DNA from 4 places in the Streptomyces sp. NPDC087300 genome. Region 2 is predicted to be linked to each of the others. Evidence: riboswitches for the same ligand, from Rfam matches in the RefSeq annotation. Region 2 holds a riboswitch; each other region holds the start of a gene.
The links. A riboswitch is a leader RNA that binds a small molecule or an ion and turns the genes downstream of it on or off. The one in region 2 is predicted to bind cyclic di-AMP.
Positions count from the first base shown of each region.

Region 1 (4,426 bases), on a different contig from region 2:
CGGACCACACCCGGCTTCGGCGCCTCGTGTCGAAGGCGTTCACGCCGCGCCGCGTCGCCGAGTTCGAGCCGCGCGTGCGGGAGCTGACGGACCAGCTCATCGACCGGTTCGTGGAAGGGGGGAGCGCCGACCTCATCCACGAGTTCGCCTTCCCGCTCCCCATCTACGCCATCTGCGACCTCCTCGGCGTCCCGCGCGAGGACCAGGACGACTTCCGCGACTGGGCGGGCATGATGATCCGGCACGGGGGCGGGCCGCGGGGCGGGGTCGCCCGGTCGGTGAAGAAGATGCGCGGCTATCTCGCCGAGCTGATCCACCGCAAGCGCCTCGACCCGGGCGACGACCTCATCTCCGGCCTGATCCGCGCCTCCGACCACGGCGAGCACCTCACCGAGAACGAGGCCGCGGCGATGGCCTTCATCCTGCTCTTCGCCGGCTTCGAGACGACCGTCAACCTCATCGGCAACGGGATGTACGCGCTGCTCACCCACCCCGAGCAGCGCGCGCGGCTGCAACGTGCCCTGGAAGAGGGGGACACGGCGCTCCTGGAGACGGGCGTGGAGGAATTGCTCCGCTTCGACGGTCCTGTCGAGCTCGCCACCTGGCGGTTCGCGACGGAGGCGCTCAGCGTCGGCGGGCAGGACATCGCCGCGGGCGACCCCGTTCTCGTGGTGCTCGCCGCCGCCGACCGCGACCCCGAGCGGTTCGCCGAGCCCGACACCCTCGACCTGTCCCGGCGCGACAACCAGCACCTCGGATACGGGCACGGAATCCACTACTGCCTCGGTGCCCCGCTCGCCCGTCTGGAGGGCCAGACCGCCCTCGCGACACTCCTGCGGCGACTTCCCGATCTGCAACTCGCGGCGGATCCTGCCGATTTGCGGTGGCGTGGCGGGCTGATCATGCGGGGACTTCGCACGTTGCCCGTGGAGTTCACATCCGCACAGAAAACGGCGGGCAACTGACGGACCGTCAAGACTGTGACTTTCACGTGATCTCCGCTGCATCGACTTGTGACAAGCGTTCGAGTGCGACTACGTTCACGTCGACTCGGGCACCCGGTGCCCCAGTCGCCGCACCAGTCCCCAAGCTCTCGGCTCCGCTCGAGCAGGGGAGACCCCACCCGTGAAAGGCAACCGCATGCTCTCCGGCAATGGTCGTCACCGACGCCCCCGCCAAGCCCCGGCCCTCATCGTCGCGGCAGGAGTCACCGGATCCGCCATCGCCATCCCACTCCTCGGCGCGACCAGCGCGAGCGCCGCCGACACGGCGACGTGGGACAAGCTCGCCGAGTGCGAGAGCGGCGGCGCCTGGAGCGCCAACCCGGGCAACGGGTACTACGGCGGGATCCAGTTCTCCCAGGACATGTGGGAGGGCTACGGCGGCCTCGACTACGCGCCGAGCGCCGACCAGGCGTCCAAGTCGCAGCAGATCGCCGTCGCCGAGAAGGTCCTGGAGGACAAGGGCCCCGGCGCCTGGCCGAGCTGTGCCCCGATCGCGGGTCTCACCGACGACGACGCCGCGGCCGACGTGGACCCGGGTGACCCGATGACGCCCCCCTCGGACCCGGCAGGGTCCGAAGGCAAGGACAAGTCCGAAGGCAAGGACAAGTCCGACGGCAAGGACAAGCCCTCGGAGAAGCCTTCGGGCAAGCCCTCCGACTCCGCGGACCCGGCGGACGGTACCGACGGTAAGTCCGGCTCCGACGACGCGTCCGACGACGCCTCCGGAGACAAGGATCACGACAAGTCGGGCAAGGACGGCAAGGGCGGCAACAGCGACAAGGACGGCAAGGGCAGCGGCGGGGACGGCGAGAGAGGCAAGGGGGCCGACGGCAAGGACGGTGCGGAGGACTCCGGCAAGTCCGGAGGCGAGGACTCCACTTCGCCCGGATCCGAGGACTCCACCGCCCCCTCCGACGACTCCGCCCCCGGCCGCCACCGCGGCGACCGCGCCGACGAGCAGCCCTCCGGAGGCGACGGCGAGGACCGCACAGGACGGCACGCCTCGCGCGGCGGCGACCGCTCGGGCAAGACCGCCGACGGGACGTACACGGTCCGCTCCGGCGACAGCCTCTCGGTGATCGCGGACGACCTCGGCGTCGACGGCGGCTGGCCCTCGCTCTACGCCGGGAACAAGAAGACCGTCGGCGGCGACCCGGACCTCATTCTCCCCGGTCAGAGCCTCGATTTGGGCGAAAAGTAAGGGAAGTTGACGAAGAGTCGGGCGGGGCCTTCGCGTCGAATGTCCGATTTGGCGCGAGTGAGAGATGGGTCTCAGAAGCCCTGATCGTCTTTGAAATTCCGGCGATCGCGTGTCTACGGTCGTCACCGCTCGCCACTGGTGGGCCCCGCCGGTCGGTACGCCGAATCCTGCCAACGGCCGGACGGGAACAGTCGTCGCTTCGAGCGCCGTAGGCAGGAGCGGGGGACCCAAGGTAAGTGCCGGGCCCGCCCGTTGAGCGGCCACCAGCCGAGAGGCTGGGAGGCCGGGAGACGGACGGAATCGGCTAGGGGTTAAGTCGCACTCAAGAAGTGCGACCGGGCAACCACATCGGCCCGCACCCGACAGCTCACCTCGCAGGCGTCGGTGAGGGGATCAACTCATGCTGTTTTCCAGCAAGGGCAAGCACCGCCGTCCGTCCAAGGCCACCCGTGTCGTCACGCTCGCCGGTGTCACCGGTGCCGCCGTGGCCGCCCCGCTGATGGCCGCGGGCTCCGCCTCTGCCGCCACCGGCGCCGAGTGGGACGCCGTCGCCCAGTGCGAGTCCGGCGGCAACTGGTCGATCAACACCGGCAACGGCTACCAGGGTGGCGTGCAGTTCTCGCCGTCCACCTGGGCCGCGTACGGCGGTACCAAGTACGCGCCGACCGCCGACAAGGCCTCCAAGGCCCAGCAGATCGAGATCGCCGAGAAGGTCCTCGCGGGCCAGGGCAAGGGTGCCTGGCCGAGCTGTGGCGTCGGTCTCTCGGGCGCCGCCTACAACGGTGGCGGCGGCCAGCAGGAGCAGGCCCCGCAGCAGCAGGCCAAGCCGCAGCCGCAGAAGACGCAGCAGCAGGCCGCCCCGCAGCAGCAGGCCACGCCGAAGCCGCAGCCCACGCCGCAGACCGAGACCAAGAAGAAGACCGTCGAGACCCCGACCGGCAAGACGGTCAAGAAGGGCGACGGCGAGTACAAGGTCGAGTCCGGCGACACCCTCTCCAAGATCGCCGAGTCGCACAAGGTCAAGGGCGGCTGGCAGAAGGTCTACAAGCTCAACGGCGACATCATCGACGACGCCGACTTCATCTACCCGGGCCAGCAGCTCCACCTGAAGTAGCGGCCCCACCCGGCCGTGCCTCGGCGGACGCACGGCCACCCCCCCGTCCCCACGGGCTCCCCGCCCCGGTGCGCGTATCCCCCGTACGCACCGGGGCGGGGCCATGTCCGGGTCCGGCCGCGCGGCCCGGCCCGGTTCCGTGTTCGCCCCTAGCGAGCTACCGGCCAGTAGAAACACGGGCTTCCGTCCCGTTTCCCGGGTATTTGGGCCCTGGCCCGTCCCACGGGACGGGCGGTCGGCTGGCCGAAGCCCTGGAGCCCGTTAGGCTCGTGAGACGCAGGGCTGAAGCGGCCCCGCGTAAATGCGTCATATCCCAGAAGGAGATGCTCGTGCCGTCCATCGACGTCGTCGTAGCCCGGGAAATCCTGGACTCCCGAGGCAACCCCACGGTCGAGGTCGAGGTCGGCCTCGACGACGGCAGCACGGGTCGTGCCGCCGTTCCGTCCGGTGCCTCCACCGGTGCTTTCGAGGCCATCGAACTCCGTGACGGTGACCCCAACCGTTACCAGGGCAAGGGCGTCGAGAAGGCCGTCCTCGCCGTCATCGAGCAGATCGGCCCGGAGCTCGTCGGCTACGACGCCACCGAGCAGCGCCTGATCGACCAGGCGATGTTCGACCTGGACGCCACCGACAACAAGGGCTCGCTCGGCGCCAACGCCATCCTCGGCGTCTCGCTCGCCGTCGCGCACGCCGCCTCCGAGGCCAGCGACCTGCCGCTGTTCCGCTACCTCGGCGGCCCGAACGCGCACCTGCTGCCCGTCCCGATGATGAACATCCTGAACGGTGGGTCGCACGCCGACTCCAACGTGGACATCCAGGAGTTCATGATCGCCCCGATCGGCGCGGAGTCCTTCTCCGAGGCCCTGCGCTGGGGCGCCGAGGTCTACCACACCCTCAAGAAGGTCCTGAAGACCAAGGGTCTGTCCACCGGCCTCGGCGACGAGGGCGGCTTCGCCCCGAACCTGGAGTCGAACCGCGCCGCGCTCGACCTCATCGTCGAGGCGATCAAGCAGGCCGGTTACGTTCCCGGCGAGCAGATCGGCCTGGCGCTCGACGTCGCCGCGTCCGAGTTCTACAAGGACGGCAAGTACGAGTTCGAGGGCAAGT
Region 1 is NZ_JBIUYI010000007.1:444,509-448,934, forward strand. It holds gene ACIO9J_RS30280 (cytochrome P450) at 1-965, shown strand, start outside; gene ACIO9J_RS30285 (transglycosylase family protein) at 1,141-2,205, shown strand; cyclic di-AMP (ydaO/yuaA leader) riboswitch at 2,400-2,601, shown strand; gene ACIO9J_RS30290 (transglycosylase family protein) at 2,606-3,319, shown strand; gene eno (phosphopyruvate hydratase) at 3,643-4,426, shown strand, end outside.
Region 1: another riboswitch for cyclic di-AMP. It lies ahead of ACIO9J_RS30290 (transglycosylase family protein); the one in region 2 lies ahead of ACIO9J_RS01300 (C40 family peptidase).

Region 2 (4,426 bases):
GACGAGCGCGCAGACCAGGGCGTAGCCCGGCGTCTCGACCACCACCGAGGGCGTCGCACCGGCCCGCGCGAGCGCCCGCTCGACGGCCTGCCGCGGCGGATGCGTCGGCGCCATGCTGATCAGCGGCTGCCCGGCGAGCGCGCTCAGCGGCAGCCGTGCCGTCTGGCTCGCCAGCGCGTGCCCCGGCTGCGTCACCAGGACCAGCTCCTCGACGAGGATCCGCTCGGCCGAGACGGCGGCGGGCAGCGGCGCCGTCTCCGCGGGTTCGTAGGCGTGGGTGAGGGCCAGGTCGACCTCGCCCGCGGCGACCGCCGCGACACCGTGCGGCGGCTCGTGGTCCGCGACGGTCAGCTCCACGTCCGGGTGGGCCCTGCGGAACGCGGTCAGGACGGGCGGCAGCAGATGGATGCCGGCGGTCGTGAAGGTGCCGACGCGGAGCCTGCCGCCGGAGAGGCCCGCGAGCTGCGCCAGTTCGTGCCGGGCGCGCTCCATCTCGTCGAGCACCCGGCGGGCCCTGGCCACCAGGAGCTCGCCCGCGCCGGTCAGCCGCGCCCCGCGGTGATGGCGCACGAGCAGCCCCGTCCCGGCCTCCCGCTCCAGCTTGGCCAATTGCTGGGAGAGGGCGGGCACGGTGTACCCGAGCCGTTCGGCGGCCCGGGTGATCGAACCGGCCTCGGAGACCGCGACGAGCGCGGCGAGCCGCGTGGGGTCGTACATGGCAGCTCCCTGCGGCGCGAAGGACGCGCGTACGGCAGCGGGCGGCAGGCCACCCGGAGCCCGGAGACTAAACGGCTGCTTAAGTCCCCGTCAGGATATTGCACATACCCGTTGAAGGCTCGGAACCGGCAGTCTTGGCGGCATGGACGCACAACTGGTCGCCTTCACCCTGTTCGCCGCGGGCATGGTCGCCATGCCCGGCGCCGACTTCACCGTCGTCGTACGCAACTCCCTCGCCTCCCGGCGGGCGGGCGTGGCCAGTGCGATCGGGGTCGCGGCCGGACTACTGGTGCACACGGCACTGGCGGTCGCGGGCGTCGCCGCGGTGCTCGCCGCGGTCCCCGCGCTCTTTAGGGCGCTCCAACTGATCGGCGCCGCCTATGTGCTGTACCTCGCCTGTCGGGCGCTGCGTTCAGCGGCGCGAGCGCGCGAGCTGACGCAGGACGTGCTCACGGCGCGGGCCGGTGGTCTGCGGGAGGGCTTCCTGACCAACGCCCTCAACCCCAAAGCGTCGATCACGTTCCTGAGCGTGCTGCCCCAGTTCGTGCCCGCGGGCAGTCCCGCGATGCCGAGGACCCTGCTGCTCGCGTCCATCGTGGTGGCGCTCGCCCTGGTGTGGTTCCCGGTGGTGGCGCTGCTCGTCGACCGGCTCGGCAGGTGGCTGCGCAGGCCGCGCACGGCCCGTGCGATCGAGGCGGTGACCGGTGTCGCGCTCGGTGTGCTGGGTCTGGTGCTCCTGGCGGAGCCCGTCCTGGCCTGACCCCCGAGCACTCCGGAGTACTCGGGGGTCAGGACGGTCGCGGCGAGGGTCAGCGGACCCTGCCGTACCAGACGCTCTTGGACCAGATCTTCTCCAGGCGCACCACGGTGTTCCGCTTGGGCGCGTGCCAGATGCGGCCGTTACCCGCGTAGATCCCGACGTGGTAGACGCTCCTGCCGGAGTGGAAGAACACCAGGTCGCCGCGGGTCCGCTGGGACTTGGAGATGTGCTTGGTCTTGTTGTACTGCGCGGCGGCGGTGCGCGGCAGTTTCTTGCCCGTCTTCTTGAACGAGTAGAGCGTCAGGCCCGAGCAGTCGAACCGGGTGGGTCCCGCCGCGCCGTAGCGGTAGGGGGAGCCCTTCTTGGAAGCCGCGATCTTGAGCGCCTTCGTCCCGTGCGTGGCCGCTTGCGCTTCCCCGGTGAGCCCGGGGGCCACCACGGTGCCGCCTACGACGGCGAGCGTGAGGGCCGAAGCGGCCCCCGTCCTGCTGAGCAGCGACGGAACATGATTCAGCGCAGTCATGCGCAACCCTTCGTCAGCCGCCTGTGAAAGATGACCTGTCGGGTTCGGGCAGGCGAAGATGCCCGGCCGCGTCGTGCTCTGCGGCTTCACCCCAAGGGCGCGTCGTCCGGACCTTCCGGACGGGCCCGCCGTGCTTGGGTCCTCCACTCCTGCCGTTGCACCGATGTCGACCGGTCATCCGGGTGGCGGCAGGACTCGGCGTCCGCCCGGACCGCCCCGCCGCTGTGGCGGGGGCTTGTCGTCGGAGAGGATCTTGACCCGACAAGGGCGAAAAAACCGAGCCGAAACGGCGTTTTGTGAGGCTCCTCACGACTGACCCGTTCAGGTGGACACCGCCCGAAAGGGGCAGCCGTCCCGGCGGCCGACGACGGCTCGACCAGCACCGGAATGGTTCATTCCGCACTCCTCGTACACCTCTGGCGCAACTCTCGACCACGCCTTGGCGGACCCTCCGCTACGCCGTTCGGGGTAGCTCGTCTGGTCCGTTTCAACACGCCTCCGGACGTTCCGGCGAGTGCGGCGCGGCGGGTTCCGGGCCTCTCGTGGCGGTCAACGGGCGGACCGCCACGGAGGGCTGGCCGAGGGGCTTGATCAACTCCGTGCTGGAGGTGGCACGGTGACGCGGCCTGCCCTTCGCTCGCCGTCGAGCACGCGCAGCGCCCGGGTCAGCGTCGGCGCGTGCAGCTCGCTCTCGCCGCGGCGGTGCATCAGGGCCAGCGCGTCCCGCAGTGCCGTCGCGCTGCTCACCAGGGCCTGGGCCGCACGCAGCCCGCCGTAGGTGAGTTCGCCCCTGGCCGGGTTGATCCGGCCGACCAGATCGACGACTTCGAGGTAGCGGTCGACCAACTCGGCCTCGGCGCGCGTCAGTGCGGGCAGGGGCGGCAGCTCGGGCAGCATGCCGCTCACCGCCCGTCGCGCGCGGCGAGCGTGCTCTTGCGGCTCGGGATGATCCGGTCCACCAGGCCGTACTCGACGGCGGCGGGGGCGTCGAGGATCGTGTCCCGTTCGATGTCGGCGCTAATCCGCTCGGGGCTCTGTCCGGTGTGCCGCACGAGGAGTTCCTCCAGGAGCCGCCGGGTGCGCACGATCTCGTCGGCCTGGATGGTGAGGTCGCTCGTCTGTCCGTGGATCGGCTCGGCGATGGCCGGCTGTCGGATGAGCACGCGCGCCCCGGGCAGCGCGAACCGCTTGCCCGGCGTGCCCGCGGCGAGCAGCACGGCGGCGGACGCCGACGCCTGCCCCAGGCAGGTCGTCTCCACGTCGCAGCTGACGAACTGGATCGTGTCGTACAGGGCGGTCATCGCGCTGAACGAGCCGCCGGGGGAATTGATGTAGAGCGAGATGTCGCGCTCCGGCGCCTGGTATTCGAGGTGCATGAACTGCGCCATCACGTCGTTGGCCGACGTCTCGTCGATGGGGGTGCCGAGGAAGACGATCCGCTCTTCGAGGAGCTTGGAGTACGGGTCCAGGGTCCGCGTCCCCGCACTCGTGCGCTCGGTGAACTCGGGAAGGACATGGCGGGCGGACGGACGGTTCATGGCACGCCTCTTTTCGCGGGGCTCTGTTCTCTTCGCGGGACTCTGTAAAAAATGTACAGGACGTACGTTCAGGTGGGGAGGGGGTTCCGCGATGGGCGGGGGCAGGGGCCCGACCCCGCGTAGCCTCGACGCACCGTGCGGTGTGGAGGTGGTGGGGTGTGACATGGGGAGAGCGGGACCTGCTCGCGCTGGAGGTCGACGTCATCCACTGCCTCGCCCCGGGGCGGGTCGGCGAGCGCGCGAGGGTGGCGGACCCGTCGGTGCGTGCCGTGTGGTGCTGGTCGCCGGGGGCGCGGCTGCTGGCGCTGGGGCCGGGCGTCGACGATCCGGGAGCGGTCGACGACGCGGCACAGCCGTACGCGCCGGGCGAGACACCCGTCGCACTCACCCGTATCGCGGCGGCCTTGGAGGCGCCGGGCGAACCGGCCGGAATCCAGGGCGGCCCGTGCTTCACCTTTCCCGGCCGCCCGGCGGCGCGCCCGCCCGCGAAGCTGCCGCTGCTCGTCTCGGACGCCGAAGGGCGTTGTGCGGCAAGGGAGTTGAGCCGTCCGGACAACTGGCAGCACGGCGAATGGGCGGAGCTGATCGGCGGGTCGGCGGGGGAGTGGGCGATGGCCGTGCGTGACGGCGAGCCCGTGTCGATCTGTCACACCCCGGCCGCGAACGCCCGTGCCGCCGAGGCCGGCATCTGGACCCGGGCCGACCATCGCGGCCAGGGGCTCGCATCGGCCGCGGTCGCCGCCTGGGCGCGCCGCGAGGGCTCACGCAGGGAGGTCCTCTTCTACAGCACCACGATCGACAACCACGCCTCACGCGGTGTGGCCCGAGCCCTCGGCCTCACGCCCCTGGGGTGGATCTGGACGGTGCGTTGAGCGATCGCCCCCCGCC
Region 2 is NZ_JBIUYI010000001.1:313,685-318,110, reverse strand. It holds gene ACIO9J_RS01310 (LysR family transcriptional regulator) at 1-717, opposite strand, end outside; gene ACIO9J_RS01305 (LysE family translocator) at 860-1,477, shown strand; gene ACIO9J_RS01300 (C40 family peptidase) at 1,527-2,000, opposite strand; cyclic di-AMP (ydaO/yuaA leader) riboswitch at 2,004-2,182, opposite strand; gene ACIO9J_RS01295 (hypothetical protein) at 2,592-2,897, opposite strand; gene ACIO9J_RS01290 (ATP-dependent Clp protease proteolytic subunit) at 2,903-3,538, opposite strand; gene ACIO9J_RS01285 (GNAT family N-acetyltransferase) at 3,697-4,410, shown strand.

Region 3 (4,426 bases), on a different contig from region 2:
TCCTCGCGGCTCTACAACCGCCTGGTGCGCCGTGACCGTACGGCGGTCGCGGCCGGCTTCGGTCTGTTGCGGCTGGCCGGCGCGCCCTCGCTGGGCTGGCTCGACGTGAAGACCTCCGGTGACGTCGAGGTGCCCGTGATCGAGGCGGCCGTCGACGAGGAGCTCGCCCGCTTCGCCGCGGAGGGCCCCACTCCGGAGGAGATGGAGCGCGCCCAGGCGCAGTTGGAGCGCGAGTGGCTCGACCGGCTCGGCACGGTCGCGGGCCGCGCCGACGAACTGTGCAGGTACGCGGTCCTGTTCGGCGACCCGCAGCTCGCCCTGACCGCCGTCGGGCGCGTCCTCGACGTGACCGCCGAGGAGGTCCAGGAGGTCGCCAAGGCCCGCCTGCGCCCCGACAACCGCGCGGTGCTCGTCTACGAGCCGGTGGCCCCCGAGGCCGATGAAGACGGAGCCGACGCGGACGCGTCCGCGGCGGACGCTGACAACGAGGAGGCGGCGAAGTGACCGAGGCCGCAACGATGCAGTTCCACCCGCAGCCCCAGGCGGGCACCGCCAAGCCCTGGGCCTTCCCCGCCCCCGAGCGCGGCACCCTCGCCAACGGCCTCACGGTGCTGCGCTGCCACCGCCCCGGGCAGCAGGTCGTCGCCGTCGAGATCCACCTCGAAGCGCCCCTCGAAGCCGAGCCCGCGGGCCTCGACGGCGTCGCCACCATCATGGCGAGGGCCTTCAACGAGGGCACCGACAAGCACTCCGCCGAGGAGTTCGCCGCCGAGCTCGACCGCTGCGGCGCCACCCTCGACGCGCACGCCGACCACCCGGGCGTACGCGTGTCGCTCGAAGTCCCGGTCTCCCGGCTGCCGAAGGCGCTCGGCCTGCTCGCCGACGCGCTGCGGGCCCCGGCCTTCGCGGACAGCGAGATCGAGCGCCTGGTGGCCAACCGCCTTGACGAGATCCCGCACGAGGCGGCCAACCCGGCCCGCCGCGCCGCCAAGGAGCTCTCCCGGCAGCTGTTCCCGGCGACCGCGCGCATGTCGCGGCCGCGCCAGGGCAGCGAGGAGACGGTCGCCGCCATCGACTCCGCGGCCGTACGCGCCTTCTACGAGAAGCACGTCAGGCCCGCGACGGCCACCCTCGTCGTGGTCGGCGACCTCACGGGCACGGACCTGGACGCCGTCCTCGCGGACACCGTGGGCGCCTGGACGGGCGACACGGCACAGCCCCGCCCGGTGCCCCCGGTGACCGCCGACGACACGGGCCGGGTCGTCATCGTGCACCGCCCCGGAGCGGTGCAGACGCAGCTCCTGATCGGCCGCATCGGCGCCGACCGGCACGACCGCGTCTGGCCCGCCCAGGTGCTCGGCACGTACTGCCTGGGCGGCACCCTCACCTCGCGTCTGGACCGCGTCCTGCGCGAGGAGAAGGGATACACCTACGGCGTACGGGCGTTCGGCCAGGTGCTGCGCTCCGCGCCGGACGGCTCCGGCGCGGCGATGCTCGCGATCAGCGGTTCGGTCGACACGGCGTCCACGGGCCCCGCGCTCGACGACCTCTGGAAGGTGCTGCGCACGCTGGCCGCCGAGGGCCTCACGGACGCCGAGCGGGACGTGGCCGTGCAGAACCTGGTGGGCGTGGCCCCGCTCAAGTACGAGATGGCGGCCTCCGTGGCGGCCACCCTCGCCGACCAGGTCGAGCAGCACCTGCCGGACGACTTCCAGGCGCAGCTGTACCGGCAGCTCGCAGCCACCGGCACCGTGGAGGCCACTGCCGCCGTCGTGAACGCCTTCCCGGAGGACCGTCTGGTGACGGTCCTGGTCGGCGACGCCGAAGAGATCGAGGAGCCCGTCAGGGCGCTCGGGATCGGCGAAGTGACGGTTGTCACGAGCTGACGGACGACCGTCCCGAAGCTCCTGAAGCTGAGGGACGGTCAGGACATAGGGGGACCCCGGCGACCGAAGTGGTCACCGGGGTCCCTATATGTCCGAATTCGTATGGAGGTTGCCTGTCTGCCCTGTGGCGTGCGCTACAAAAAGCTAGTTCTGTTTGTCGATTGAAAGACGGTCCGTTTAGCTTCAATCCGGCTGTCCGTCACGCAGTACGTCGCATCCGCGGCACCGGACAGTCATCGCCGAGTCCCCGCATGGCGCGAGCCAGGGGAGCCGGGGACCCACACGTCCCTTGGGGTGAATCGGGAACCTTGCCGAGAGGTGAGGAACTCGTAGGAGACCTTCCTGCTCCGAACCCGTCAGCTAACCCGGTAGGCGAGAAGGAAGGAAAGGATCAGCCGCTTCATGGCGTTCACCCGTGCCACCGGGAAGCACCGTCGCCCGAGCCGCCTCACGCGTACCACCGCGAACGTAGCTGGCGTCGCCGCGCTCACCACCACCGGTGTCATCGGAGGCCTCGCCGCTCCGGCGCTCGCCGCCGAGGACGCCGCCGTCGAGCACACCGGCCTCACCCAGGCCATCTCCGTGGGTGACTCGCTCGCCGAGAGCGTCGACGCCCAGGCTGCCGCACAGAAGCAGGCCGCCGACGACGCCGCCGCCGCGAAGAAGGCCGAAGAGGCCGCCAAGAAGAAGGCGGCCGAGGAGAAGCGCAAGGCCGAGGCCAAGGCGAAGGCCAAGGCCAAGGAGGAGCGCGAGGCCAAGGAGCGCGCCGCCCGCGAGGCCGAGCGCAAGCGGCTGAACACCTACGTCGCCCCGATCTCCGGCTCGTACGTCTCGACGGGCTACCAGACCGGCGGCGCCATGTGGTCCTCCGGCAGCCACACCGGCATCGACTTCCACGCCGCCTCCGGCACCTCGGTCCACGCGGTCGGCTCCGGCACCGTCGTCGAGGCGGGCTGGGGCGGTGCCTACGGCAACAACGTGGTCATCAAGATGAACGACGGCACGTACACCCAGTACGGCCACATGTCGTCCCTCGGCGTCACCGTCGGCCAGACGGTCACCCCGGGCCAGCAGATAGGCCTCTCGGGCTCCACCGGCAACTCCAGTGGCCCCCACCTCCACTTCGAGGCCCGCACCGGCGCCGACTACGGCTCGGACATGGACCCCATCGCGTACCTGCGCGGGCACGGCGTCAACGTCTGACCCGCCCCCCCCAGCGACGCACCGAAAGCCCCGGCTCACCGAGCCGGGGCTTTCGCCGTTTCCGGGACACCGCCGCGCTTGGCCAAAAGAGATCCATGGATTTCGGTCCGCCGTCGGAAATTCCGGCGCCCTGCAATAGAGTCGAACGGCGAGCGTCAATCGACCGCGTTGCGCGGGGATTAAGGCGGAGGTGGGGTCATGCGCATTCCCGCGCAATCGGTCTGCACGGCCATCCGGGACGACATCGTCTCCGGCGTCCATGAACGGGGCGGCCGCCTCACCGAGGAACTCCTCGCGCGGCGCTACGGAGTCTCCCGCGTTCCCGTGCGCGAGGCGCTGCGCACCCTGGAGGCCGAGGGATTCGTGGTCACCCGCAGGCACGCGGGCGCGTGCGTGGCCGAGCCCACCGAGCGGGAGGCGGCCGATCTCCTGGAGATGCGGGCGCTGCTTGAGCCGCTCGCCGCGGCGCGCGCCGCGCAGCACCGCACCGAGGCGCACCTCAAGGTGCTGCGCGGCCTGGTCAGGCTCGGCCAGGAGCGCGCACGGCGGGACCAGGGGGAGGATCTGCGCTCCCTGGTGGGCTGGTTCCACGAGACGCTCGCCCAGGCGTCCGACGGGCCCGGTCTCGTCGCGCTGCTCGGCCAGCTCCGGCGCAAGATCGACTGGATGTACGCCATGGGGGAGGGGGCCGCCTCCACGGAGTCGTGGTCCGAACGGGCGGCGATCGTCGACGCGGTGGCCCGCGGGGACGCGGAGCGCGCCAGGTCGCTGACCGCGGCGCACGCGGAACGGGTCAGGGGCGCGCACCGGTTGCGCCCCGCGGCGCGGGGCGCAAGCGTGAGGGAAGCGCAACGTGCCGTAAACACGGTGGCGCTCCCGAATTAACACGGACGCCGTATACAGGGAAGAGTCCTTTCGGTCAGGCCTTCTCCAGCTGTTCCGGTGTTCCCGTGTTCCGGTGTTCCCGTGTTCCGGTGTTCCCGTGTTCCGGTGTTCCGGTGTTCTCGAGGCTTATCCCCGTGTGGGCTTATCTCCGTGTGCCCCGCGCGCCCGATGGTTTTCCCCTGAAATACGTCGATGGGGTCACCCGGAATTCCGGGTGACCCCATCGACGTATTTCAGGGAACGTGTCCTAGACCGTCTCCGGAAGCTCCTCGAGGCCCTCGGCGACGAGCTTCGCCAGACGGTCGAGAGCGGCGTCCGCACCCTCGGCGTCCGAGGCGAGCACGATCTCCTCGCCGCCCTGGGCGCCCAGGCCGAGCACCGCGAGCATCGAGGCGGCGTTGACCGGGTCGCCGTCGGCCTTGGCGATCGTCACGGGGACGCCGGCGGCCGTG
Region 3 is NZ_JBIUYI010000010.1:200,707-205,132, forward strand. It holds gene ACIO9J_RS35315 (M16 family metallopeptidase) at 1-504, shown strand, start outside; gene ACIO9J_RS35320 (M16 family metallopeptidase) at 501-1,886, shown strand; cyclic di-AMP (ydaO/yuaA leader) riboswitch at 2,114-2,276, shown strand; gene ACIO9J_RS35325 (M23 family metallopeptidase) at 2,289-3,089, shown strand; gene ACIO9J_RS35330 (GntR family transcriptional regulator) at 3,288-3,974, shown strand; gene ACIO9J_RS35335 (HPr family phosphocarrier protein) at 4,222-4,426, opposite strand, start outside.
Region 3: another riboswitch for cyclic di-AMP. It lies ahead of ACIO9J_RS35325 (M23 family metallopeptidase); the one in region 2 lies ahead of ACIO9J_RS01300 (C40 family peptidase).

Region 4 (4,426 bases), on a different contig from region 2:
TTCCGGTGACCGTCTTCTTCTGCTTCTTCAGCTCCGCCTGGCGCTCGTGGAAGGAGGCAAGACGGTCGTCGGCCTCGGAGTGCAGCTGGCGGATCTCCTGGAGCTGCTTGCGTATGTCGCTGACGGTCGCGGCCTGGCGGTTGCCGGCGCGGTCGGCGAGCGAGGCGCGCTCCAGGAACTGGTCGGGGTCGGAGGAGAGGGCCAGCTGCATGGCCGGGTCGACGCCTCCGGCGCGGTACTGGGCGGCGGCGTACGAACCGAGCTCGTCGCGCGCGGAGTTGAGCTCGTCCGTCTTGCGGGCCGCCTCGTCGCGCAGCACTCCGAGGGACTTCTCGGCCTTGTCGGCCTTCTCCTTCGCGCCGTTGTACTTCTCGGTGGCGATCTCCGCCTCGCGGTAGAGCGAGTCGACCTTGGACTTCACCTCGGCCGGGCTGAGCCGGGGGTCCGCGTGTCCCACGCCGTCGAACGCGGTCGCCGACGCGGCTCCCGCGAGGGCGAGGGTGACGGCGGTGCGGGCCGTGTTGCCGCTGAGCGAGCGCTGTTTGGGCTTGCGGTGCGCTGACACGAAGAGGGGCTCCTTACGTGTCCGGCGGCGGCCCGCACAGGGGGAGCGGACCGCCGCCGGTTCCTCGGCGGTGGTGTCCGACTGCCGCCCCGGGTCCGGGCGGCGGTGGGGAGCCGGTCACCTGGTGGAGGACGCTAAACCTGACCGTCACGGCTTGGTGTCCGATTGCGCGGAAGTGGCAGTAGTGGACGGATCGGTGACGGAAGACGACCGTGTCGATCACTGTTGGAGGACCACTTCACACGGCTGTGCGACCGATCTGCGGCTTGTGCCCCGGGTGTCCGCGTGACGGTGGTAAGGGACCGCCCGCAGTGGCCGGAACGCGCCCGGTTAGGCTCCGGCTCATGGACGTACTCATCCATCTCTTCGTCGGCCTGCACATCATCGGCATCGCGTCGCTCCTGGGCGGCTTCCTGACCCAGATGAAGCAGATGGGCCAGGGCACCGCCCGGTTCAGCCCCGCGATGCTGCACGGCGCGCTGACCATGCTCGTCACCGGCGTCCTCCTGGTGGGCCTGAACCAGGCGGACGACAACCCGGTCAACAACCTCAAGATCGGCATCAAGATGGCCGTGCTGATCGTGATCCTCGCGCTGGTCTACGTGAAGCGGGACGAGGAGAAGATCGACAAGGGGATGTTCGGCGCGGTCGGTCTGCTGACCGTGGTGAACATCTTCATCGCGGTGCTCTGGACCTGAGTTCTCCCGACCTCTACGCGCGCGTGGCCCGCATCCCCGAGAGGATGCGGGCCACGCGCGCGTAGAGGGTGCTTTTCGCCGTCGGGCCGTGACCACCAGGCCGTGACCGCCGGGCCGTCAGGCCCTCACGCGGGGCGCACCACGCTGTGGATCGGCATGTAGTAGATCGACTCGACGCGGACGTTCGCGCCCGGCTTCGGGGCGTGGATCATCTTGCCGTTGCCGATGTAGATCCCTACGTGACTGATGTCGTCGTAGAAGAACACCAGGTCACCCGGTTTGGCGTCGGCCGTCTTCACCGTCGTGCCGACCTTCACCTGGTCCCACGTGGTGCGCGGCAGAGAGATCCCGGCGGCCTTCCACGCGTCCTGGGTGAGCCCGGAGCAGTCGTAGGAGTCGGGGCCCGTGGCGCCCCAGACGTACGGCTTGCCGATCTGCGCCTCGGCGAAGTCGATCACCTTCGCGGCCTTGGTGGCGTAACTGCCGTCGGTGCTTCCGGAGCCGGAGCCGGAGCCGGAGCCCGAACCGGAACCTGAGCCCGAACCGCTGCCCGAGCCCGCGCCGGAACCCTGGCCCTCGTCCTGCTCCTGCTTCTCCTTCTGCGCCGCTTCCTCCGCCTTGCGCTCGCGCTCCGCCTCCGCGGCCTGCTTGCGGGCCAGTTCGTCGGCCTTGCGCTTGGCCTCCCGCTCCTTCTTCCGCTCGATCGCGGCGAGCCTGGCCTTCTCCTCGGCGGTCAGCTCCGACAGGACCTTGCGGGCCTCACCCAGCTTCTGCTGGACGGTCCGCTTGCTCGTCCTGAGGTCGTCGCGCGAGTCGGTCAGCGTCCTGAGGCTCTTCGCCGCCTTCGTGCGCTGCTTCGTCGCCGAGACCTGCTCGGTCTGGTAGTCGTCGACCGCCTTCTTCTGGCGTTCGGTGAGCCGGTCCGACAGGTGGTTCTGGTCGAAGTAGCCCTGCGGGTCGTCGGCGAGCATCATCGTCGCCGTCCCGGAGATGGCCCCGGTGCGGTACTGCGCGGCGGCGAAGGAGCCGAGCTCCTGGCGGGCCTCGTTCAGCTTCTCGGTGCGCTTGGCCACGTCGTCCAGGAGGTGATCGACCTTCTTGCGCTGCTTGTCGGTCCTCTCCTTGGCCGAGTTGTACTTCTGGGTGGCCACGCCCGCCTGGTGGTAGAGGTCGTCGACCTTCTTCTGTACTTCTTCGAGGCTGGGCTTCGTCGGCGCGGAGGGGGCAGCCTGCGCGCTCTGCGAGAGGAGGGCCACCGAGGTGAGGGCGGCCGTGGTGATGCCGATGGCGGGGGCCGTGCGTTTGCCGGCCGTCCGGTTCCGCGGTTTGCGGTGCGACGCCAAGAGAGGCGACTCCTTCCGTAGACCGCCTACCGGGTTAGCTGTCGGGTTCGGGCGGGTGCTTCGGAAGGTTGCCCTACGGTCCCGTACTACGTACGGGACCGATTCACCCCAAGGTCTTGGTGGGTCCCCGGCTCCGAACACGTCGGACTCGGCGTAGGCCACCCGTTCCCGGCGGGGTTCGCCGGTGGCGGTACGAGCGGCCCGCGCAGCACGCTAGCCAACTCGTGTGGCCCGTGTGAAGGTTGATGTTCGATATGCCCGATACATTTTCGTGACTTTTCGAATCGCCCGATGAGGGTATGTCGCGCGGTGGCGGAATGTGATCGTCCACGGGCGGGCCGTGACCGGGAGGGACCGGTGGGCCGTCTTCGGAGGGCGTTCGCGAGCCGATGCCAGAGGTGGTCCCGCCGTCACCGAGGGGCGGGATCCCCGTCAGCAGGGGGCAGGAGGGCCTTCGGCCGGGGAAGGTGGCCGGAACCCGGGGCGGGTTGTCAGTGGGGCCGCCTAGACTCGGGAGGCGATGAGCAGCCTCTTTGATGACAGCTTCCTGGCGGACCTGCAGCCCTCCCGGGCCGCGGACGAAGAGCCCCCGCCGCCGCCCGAGGACAACACTCCGGAGCCCATTCCGGATGATCTGTTCGACGGGAAGTTCGACGCGCCCCTGAGCAGGGACGCGCACTATCGCGGCGGTGCCCCGCGCCCGGTCATCGACCCGGCGGCGCTTCTCGACGGGCTCAACGAGAACCAGCGCGCGGCCGTCGTGCACGCGGACTCCCCGCTGCTCATCGTGGCCGGCGCCGGTTCCGGCAAGACCCGCGTGCTGACCCACCGCATCGCGTACCTCCTCGCCGAGCGCGGTGTGCACCCCGGCCAGATCCTCGCGATCACCTTCACGAACAAGGCCGCGGGCGAGATGAAGGAGCGCGTCGAGCAGCTCGTCGGCCCGCGGGCGAACGCGATGTGGGTGTCGACCTTCCACAGCGCCTGCGTCCGCATCCTGCGCCGCGAGTACAAGAAGCTGGGCTTCACGTCCTCCTTCTCGATCTACGACGCCGCGGACTCCAAGCGCCTGATGGCCCTGGTCTGCCGCGATCTGGACCTCGACCCGAAGAAGTTCCCGCCGAAGTCCTTCAGCGCCAAGATCTCCAACCTGAAGAACGAGCTGATCGACGAGGAAGACTTCGCGGGCCAGGCCGCCGACGGCTTCGAGAAGACCCTCGCCCAGGCCTACGCGATGTACCAGTCGCGCCTCCGCGAGGCGAACGCGATGGACTTCGACGACCTGATCATGACGACGGTCCACCTCCTGCGCGCCTTCCCCGACGTCGCCGAGCACTACAGGCGCCGCTTCCGGCACGTCATGGTCGACGAGTACCAGGACACCAACCACGCGCAGTACGCCCTGGTGCGCGAGCTGGTCGGCCCCTCCGGAGGCGAGGGCGACGACCCCGGCGAGCTCTGCGTGGTGGGTGACGCGGACCAGTCGATCTACGCCTTCCGCGGCGCCACCATCCGCAACATCCTCCAGTTCGAGGAGGACTACACGGACGCGACGACGATCCTCCTGGAGCAGAACTACCGCTCCACGCAGACGATCCTGACGGCGGCGAACGCGGTCATCGAGCGGAACGAGAGCCGTCGCCCGAAGAACCTGTGGACCAACCAGGGTGCGGGCGCGCGCATCACGGGATACGTCGCGGACACCGAGCACGACGAGGCGCAGTTCGTCGCCGACGAGATCGACCGCCTCACCGACGCGGGCGACGCGAAGGCCGGCGACGTCGCGATCTTCTACCGCACGAACGCCCAGTCCCGTGTCT
Region 4 is NZ_JBIUYI010000002.1:54,249-58,674, forward strand. It holds gene ACIO9J_RS05845 (NlpC/P60 family protein) at 1-565, opposite strand, end outside; gene ACIO9J_RS05850 (hypothetical protein) at 910-1,263, shown strand; gene ACIO9J_RS05855 (NlpC/P60 family protein) at 1,389-2,606, opposite strand; cyclic di-AMP (ydaO/yuaA leader) riboswitch at 2,614-2,770, opposite strand; gene ACIO9J_RS05860 (ATP-dependent DNA helicase) at 3,127-4,426, shown strand, end outside.
Region 4: another riboswitch for cyclic di-AMP. It lies ahead of ACIO9J_RS05855 (NlpC/P60 family protein); the one in region 2 lies ahead of ACIO9J_RS01300 (C40 family peptidase).